DNA from 3 places in the Streptomyces sp. TRD_SC_5 genome. Region 1 is predicted to be linked to each of the others. Evidence: riboswitches for the same ligand, from Rfam matches in the RefSeq annotation. Region 1 holds a riboswitch; each other region holds the start of a gene.

Region 1 (2,192 bases):
TCCTCGTGGAACTCCTCGGGCGTACACCCGTCGACCAGGTGCAGCAACGCGTCCGGCTCCAGGATCACGGTCGCCGGGCGGTCCCCGATGCCCTTGGCGACCTCCTCGACCCACGCGCGGTAGGCGTTGCCGTCGGCCGCGCCACCCTTCGAGAACTGCCCGCAGTCGCGGTGCGGGATGTTGTACATGACGAGCAAGGCGTCACGGTCGGCCTTCTCCGCCGCCTCCGTGTACCCCTTGGCCTGCGCCTCGGCGTTCTCCGGCAGGATCCACTCGGCGGCCGGCTGCTCGGCGATCTTCCTGATCAGGCCGGCCTTCTCGTCGTCGCCTTCCTTGGCGTACGCCGCGACCTGCTTCGCGGCGGTTCCTTCGGGATTGACCCAGTACGGATCGCTGCCCTTCGGCTGCTGCTTCACCGGCGGTTGGTCGCCTCCGTCGCCTCCGTCACCGCCGGATGACGAACAACCCGCCAGTAGCAGTGCGGCCCCCACAGCCCCCATCGCTGTCACCCGGAAATTCCTGCGCCTACGGCCGCTGTAACTGCCGTACATCCAATCCCCCTTGGCTGCACTGAATATATGAGGACCCCCCGGCCCCTCCCCGGACACATCCGGTCGAAACCATCCTGACACACCGGCCCGGCGCGAGGGCGCGGAAGGGTACGGGCACGGGTGCGCGAGGGCCGGTCGCCACGCCGTGACCTTGCGGTGACTTGGTGTCAAAATGACCCTGCGATCTTCCGTGCCTCCCGCGTCGACGCCGGGCTTCTCCCGCAGCCCGGGCATCCGCGGTCGAGGACCGGCCCGGTCGGCGGCCCCGGGGGGAGCGGGTCGCCGGCCGGGCCAGGTGAGCCGGTCCTGCGGGCAGCGGCAGGGGGCCTGTTGACAGTGCTCAGCCAGGCTGGGACTCTCCGGGAGACAACTCCACACACATCGAGGCGACGGTGGACAGGAACCCGGTGCGATCCCGGGACGGTCCCGCCACTGTGACCGTACGAGAGCCCAAGGCGGCTCCCGTACGGAAGTCAGGAACTGACCCGTCGTCCTCCTGAATTGGGGCGTGGAAACCCCAGAAGGAGGCTCACCGGTATGTCTCTGCACACTGCGCAGCACACCGACACCGCGGCGGTCGCGTCCGCCACGACCACCACCCGCGACTGGCTGATCATGGCCGCCGCGGCGATCATCGCCGTGATCGCGCTCTACGCGGTCTTCATGGACAACGGCACGGTCGTTTCCGCGACGGGCGACTACCTGCACGAGTTCTCTCACGACGGCCGGCACCTCTTCGGTGCCCCCTGCCACTGATCGGGGCCGTACGCACCATGTCAACACCTGTACTGCCCCTGCTCGGACGCGGGCTCGCGGCGGGCGGGGCGGCCGGTCTTGCCACCGGCCTCTTCTCGCTGCTCCTCGCCGAGCCCCTGATGGACCGGGCGATCCGCCTCGAAGAGGCACGTTCGGCCGCCGAGGAACACGCGCACGGGGCCGCCGCCACGGCCGTCCAGCACCACGAGGAACTGTTCTCCCGCTCCACCCAGCACTTCGGCCTGGTCGTCACGGCGGTCGTCGCGGGCCTCGCGCTGGGCGCCCTGTTCGCCCTCGCGTACGCCCTGGTGCACCGCCGTACGGGCCTCGGTGAACGGCCGTGGCCCCGCGCCCTGGCCTTCGGCGCGGCCGCCTTCGTGGCGGTCTCGCTGCTGCCCGGCCTGCGCTACCCCGCCAACCCGCCCGGTGTCGGAGACTCCGGCACCGTGTCCAACCGCCAAGGCCTGTGGGTGGCCGCCGTCGTGATCGGCGTCCTCGGCATGGCGCTGGCCTGGCAGGTGTACGTACGCCTCGCCGACCGGTCGGTCCCGGTGCGCCAGGTCGCGGTGGCCGTCACGGCCGTCGCCACGCTCGCGGTGCTCTTCGCACTGCCGGGCAACCCGGACGAGGTCCCGGTGGCGGCGACGCTGCTGTGGGACTTCCGGATCCTGTCGCTGGCGTCGCACGCGCTGCTGTGGGCGGTGTTCGCGGGGGTCTTCGGGGCGCTGGGCCTGCGGGCCGCGGCCCGCACGGCTCCGGCCGCCGCGCCGGTAGCGGCGTAGTGACAGCTGCTCAGCCCTTGCCCGTACCCGTCAGGTAGGCCGAGACGACGACGTTCGCCGTGTAGGTGCGGGCCTTCTTGTCGTACGTGCCCCCGCAGGTGAT
Region 2 (2,192 bases), 2.3 Mb from region 1:
GTCGAGGGTGCGCAGGAAGGGGACGATGCCGTTCGAGTGACCGTTGGTGCCGCGGATCAGGGAGCCGCGGGCGCGGATGCGGGAGTACGAGAGGCCGATGCCGCCCGCGTGCTTCGAGAGACGCGCGACCTCGTGGTAGCGGCCGTAGATCGAGTCGAGCTCGTCGAGCGGCGAGTCCAGCAGGTAGCAGGAGGACATCTGCGGGTGGCGCGTACCGGAGTTGAAGAGCGTCGGGGACGACGGCAGGTAGTCGAGGCGGCTCATCAGGCGGTACAGCGCGGCGACCTCGTCGGCGGCCGCGGCGGACTCGTCCTTGGCGAGACCGGACGCCACGCGCAGCATGAAGTGCTGCGGGGTCTCGATCACCTGACGGGTGATCGGGTGGCGCAGGAGGTAGCGGCTGTAGACCGTGCGCAGGCCGAAGTAGCCGAAGCGGTCGTCGGCGGCCGGGTCGATCAGCGCGTCGAGGCGGACCGTGTGGGCGGCCACGAAGTCGGCCGTACGGTCGGCGATCAGGCCCTCGCGGTGGCCGACGGAGACCGACTCGGAGAAGGTACGGACGCCCTGCGTCGCCGCCTCGTCCCGGATCGTGCGGGTCAGGAGGCGGGCTGCGAGGCGGGAGTACGCCGGGTCCTCGGAGATCAGCCCGGCGGCGGCGTCGGTGGCGAGGCCCCGCAGCTCGGCCGCGTCCGACGCCGCGTTGCGGCCGCGCAGGGCGGCGGCGGCGACTCTGCCCGGGTCGGTGTCGGGGAGGTCGACGGTCAGGTCGGTGAGGGTCCGCAGGAGTGCGGTCCCGGCTCCGGGTCCGTCGGACGACTCCGTCGATTCCGTGGCAGTTGCCGGATCGGCTGGCGCGATGGTCACGGGGTGCTCTCCCTCGCTCGGCTCGGGGCCGGCGGGAGGAGGAGTGGGGGCGTACGGGCATGCGTCACCCTTGAAGGGCGGCACACCGCGTAGCGTCCACCGGCCCAACCGCGAGGCCCGGACGTGTCGGTATCCGGTTCGGTCGAGCCGGATACGCCGTCGGCAGGTCGTCGGACTCCTGGGTGCACGAATGCGCACCAATCACACCGTTGCGGGACAGTTCCGGATTCACACCGGATTTCCCTGCGGCGACAGCGAGCATGAGCATACATGTGGGGGCGGTTGGATGAGGCAGCCCCCACATGTTGTGTCGCACGGGAAGAGTGACTGCGGCTGTCACAGGGCTCCGCTATCGTCGTGAGCACAAGGAGGTACGCCCCATGTCAGCGATCGACGACCGGCCCCACCTGCTCCCCGAAGAGTTCGACGAGGCCACGCGCATACTGGCCCGCACGACCGAGGGTGTGCGGCTGGAGCTCATCGACGGGAGGCTGAGGAGCAGGGTTGTGCCGGACGGGGACCACGGGCGGATCATCGAGTGGCTGACGCGCATCTGTCTGCAGTCACGGCCCGAACTGTGGCTCTACCCGGGCCAGGGACTGAAGGTGCAGGCCTACCGCAAGGGCCGAGCCCGGCCCGACGGTTCCCTCGCGCCCAGCGGTGCGTTCGTCGGCCAGGGCGAGTGGGCCGACACCGAGCAGGTGCTGATGGTCGTCGAGGTCACCTCGTACGACACCGACACCGACCAGCGCGACCGGGTGGAAAAGCCCCGCGCGTACGCCGAGACGGGCATCCCGGTCTATCTGCTGATCGACCGGGACACCTGCGAGGTGACGGTCTACAGCGAGCCCGACGGCGTCCGGTACGAGAACGCGCACACCGTCCCGTTCGGCAAGCCCGTCGCGCTGCCGGCCCCGGTCGAACTGACCCTGGAGACCGAAGCCCTGAAGGAGTGGGTGCGCTGACGGCGACGGCCGTCGCATCCCGTGGATGTGACGGCCCGTGCTGGGCGGCGCCCGGTGTGTGCGGCAGCCCTCGCGGATGACGTGCTCGTGGCCGGCTCAGAGCCGGCGCTCCATCTGCTCCACGGCGTTCTTGGCCTGGAGGAGGTCGGCTCCCGTGATTTCGCGGTAGCTCTTGATCGCCGGGATCTTCTTGCCCTCCTGGAGGAGCGCGACGACCTTCTCCATCTCCGGGTCGGTGTGGCTGATGCCCAGGCTGTCGAGGATCAGGTCGATCTTGGCTTCGAGGCGTGCGATCTGGCGTCCGGTGCGCTTGATCCGGCTGTCGGCGACGGAGCCGGTGAGCACGACGAGGATGACGAGGGC
Region 3 (2,192 bases), 1.2 Mb from region 1:
CAGGAACGCCGACCCGAAGGCCACCGCGAAGGGCTACCGCGCCGGGCAGATCACCTCGGCGGGCCTGGTCTCGCTGGCCCACGGCACCAACGACGCGCAGAAGACGATGGGCATCATCACGCTGGCGCTCGTCGCCGGCGGTGTCCTCGCCCCCGGCTCCAACCCCCCGATGTGGGTCATCATGTCCGCCGGTGTCGCCATCGCGCTGGGCACGTACCTGGGCGGCTGGCGCATCATCCGGACCATGGGCAAGGGCCTCACCGACCTCCAGCCGCAGCAGGGCTTCGCCGCCCAGACCAGCGCGGCCAGCGTCATCCTCGCCTCCTCCAACCTCGGCTTCTCCCTGTCGACCACGCATTCCTGCTCCGGCGCCGTGATGGGTGCGGGCCTGGGCCGCAAGGGCGGCGTGGTCCGCTGGTCCACCGCCACCCGGATGTTCGTCGCCTGGGGCCTGACGCTGCCGGCCGCCGGCCTGATCGCCGCGGGCTCGGAGTTCGTGACCAAGCAGGGCGACTGGGGCGTCGCGGTCGTCGCGGTCTTCCTGGTCGCCTCCTGCATCGCGATCTGGTTCATCTCCCGCCGCCAGGTGGTCGACCACACCAACGTCAACGACGTGGACGCGGAGGCCGAGCCCGCCGGTGTGGTCACGACCGCCATGGCAGCCGTCAGCGTGCCGCCCACGGCCGCGGCCCTCGCCGCCGAGGACCTCATGACCACCATCCCGGCCCCGGCCGGCAGCTCCGCCGAGCCGGCCCGCCCGGCCGCGGTGTAAGGACTAGGGACACATCACCATGAACATCGACTGGGTAGCTCTCGGCTCCGTATTCGGCGTGAGCCTCGTGGCGACCGTGGGACTGGTTGGCCTGTTCACCCTGGGCATCGTGGGTCTCTCCAAGCAGGAGAGCGCCTCCGCGCAGGGCGGCGGCTCCGCCGTCCTGGCCCGCACCGGCGCGTACACCTGCTTCGCGCTGTGCGCGGCGGCCGTGACGTACGGGATCTACCTGATCGTCGTCTGACGCGCCGGTAAGATCCTTCGCGAACCATTGCAGAAAGCGCCCCGCCGTCGGCCTTCAACAGCCGTCGGCGGGGCGCTTTCTGTGTGCCTCAGCACACTCTCCCGTCGCAGGTCAACGGCAAGTTGACGGCGTTCGCGGAGCGTGGTGGACTGCCGGAGCCGAATACGGCGGCACGAGAGGAAGCCCGGTGCGAATCCGGCGCGGTCCCGCCACTGTGACCGGGGAAGAGGAAGAGATCCCCGGGAGCCAGGAACTCTCACCGCCGGTCACGTCGAACCAGGGCGCGGACCCTGAGTGAGGACATACCGCCATGCCCGGCTGCCGTTCAGTCAGTCCTGCCCGTTCTGCCGGATCTGTCAGTCCTGACATCCCTGAGAGCACGACGCGTTCGCTTCGAGGCGCATCGGCCTGCTGAGCCATGCGTGCCGATCGCATCTTCGCGTACGGCGCCACCGCCGGCCTGATCGGCGACCTCGTCCTCGGTGATCCTCGCCGTGGGCATCCGGTCGCCGCGTTCGGGCGGGCCGCGGGCGCCGTCGAGTCCCTGCTGTGGCGTGACCACCGCGGGTGGGGCGCGGTGCACACCCTGGTGTGCGCCGGAGGCGCCGCCGGAGCCGCCGCGCTCGCTTCCCGCGCCGTACGCCGCTCCCCCGCCGCCGCGATCGCCCTGACCGCCGCCGCCACCTGGGCCGTCGTCGGAGGTACGTCGCTGGGCCGCGAGGCCCGTGCCGTGGGCAGCGCCCTGGAGGCCGGGGACATCGAGGTCGCCCGCGAACGCCTCCCCCACCTGTGCGGCCGCGACCCGCAGTCGCTGGACGCCCAGCAGATCGCCCGCGCCGTCGTCGAGTCCGTCGCCGAGAACACCTCGGACGCGGTCGTCGGCGCGCTGGTGTGGGGCGCGCTGGGCGGTGTGCCGGGGCTCGTGGCCTTCCGCGCCATCAACACACTTGACGCCATGGTGGGGCACAAATCCGCCAAATACCTGCGCTACGGCTGGGCTTCGGCCCGCCTCGACGACGTGGCCGGCTGGCCCGGGGCCCGGCTGACGGCCGCCCTGGCAGCGGTCGCGGCCGTCTCCGGGGGCGACCCTCGCGGTGCGGTGCGGGCCTGGCGTACGGACGCCTCGAAGCATCCGAGCCCCAACGCGGGCCCGGTGGAGGCGTCCTTCGCGGGCGC

The links. Region 1 has a riboswitch for cobalamin ahead of AC1P0E_RS11960 (CbtB domain-containing protein). Riboswitches for the same ligand answer to the same signal wherever they lie in the genome.
Region 2: another riboswitch for cobalamin. It lies ahead of AC1P0E_RS22880 (ribonucleoside-diphosphate reductase subunit alpha); the one in region 1 lies ahead of AC1P0E_RS11960 (CbtB domain-containing protein).
Region 3: another riboswitch for cobalamin. It lies ahead of AC1P0E_RS06805 (cobalamin biosynthesis protein); the one in region 1 lies ahead of AC1P0E_RS11960 (CbtB domain-containing protein).

What each region holds. Positions count from the first base shown of each region.
Region 1 is NZ_JBWZZS010000001.1:2,608,922-2,611,113, forward strand. Features, by position in the region: gene AC1P0E_RS11955 (glycoside hydrolase family 6 protein) at 1-551, opposite strand, end outside; cobalamin riboswitch at 885-1,054, shown strand; gene AC1P0E_RS11960 (CbtB domain-containing protein) at 1,089-1,307, shown strand; gene AC1P0E_RS11965 (CbtA family protein) at 1,325-2,089, shown strand; gene AC1P0E_RS11970 (class F sortase) at 2,100-2,192, opposite strand, start outside.
Region 2 is NZ_JBWZZS010000001.1:4,949,217-4,951,408, forward strand. Features, by position in the region: gene AC1P0E_RS22880 (ribonucleoside-diphosphate reductase subunit alpha) at 1-864, opposite strand, end outside; cobalamin riboswitch at 1,009-1,132, opposite strand; gene AC1P0E_RS22885 (Uma2 family endonuclease) at 1,245-1,829, shown strand; gene AC1P0E_RS22890 (hypothetical protein) at 1,926-2,192, opposite strand, start outside.
Region 3 is NZ_JBWZZS010000001.1:1,449,662-1,451,853, forward strand. Features, by position in the region: gene AC1P0E_RS06795 (inorganic phosphate transporter) at 1-772, shown strand, start outside; gene AC1P0E_RS06800 (hypothetical protein) at 792-1,016, shown strand; cobalamin riboswitch at 1,145-1,291, shown strand; gene AC1P0E_RS06805 (cobalamin biosynthesis protein) at 1,435-2,192, shown strand, end outside.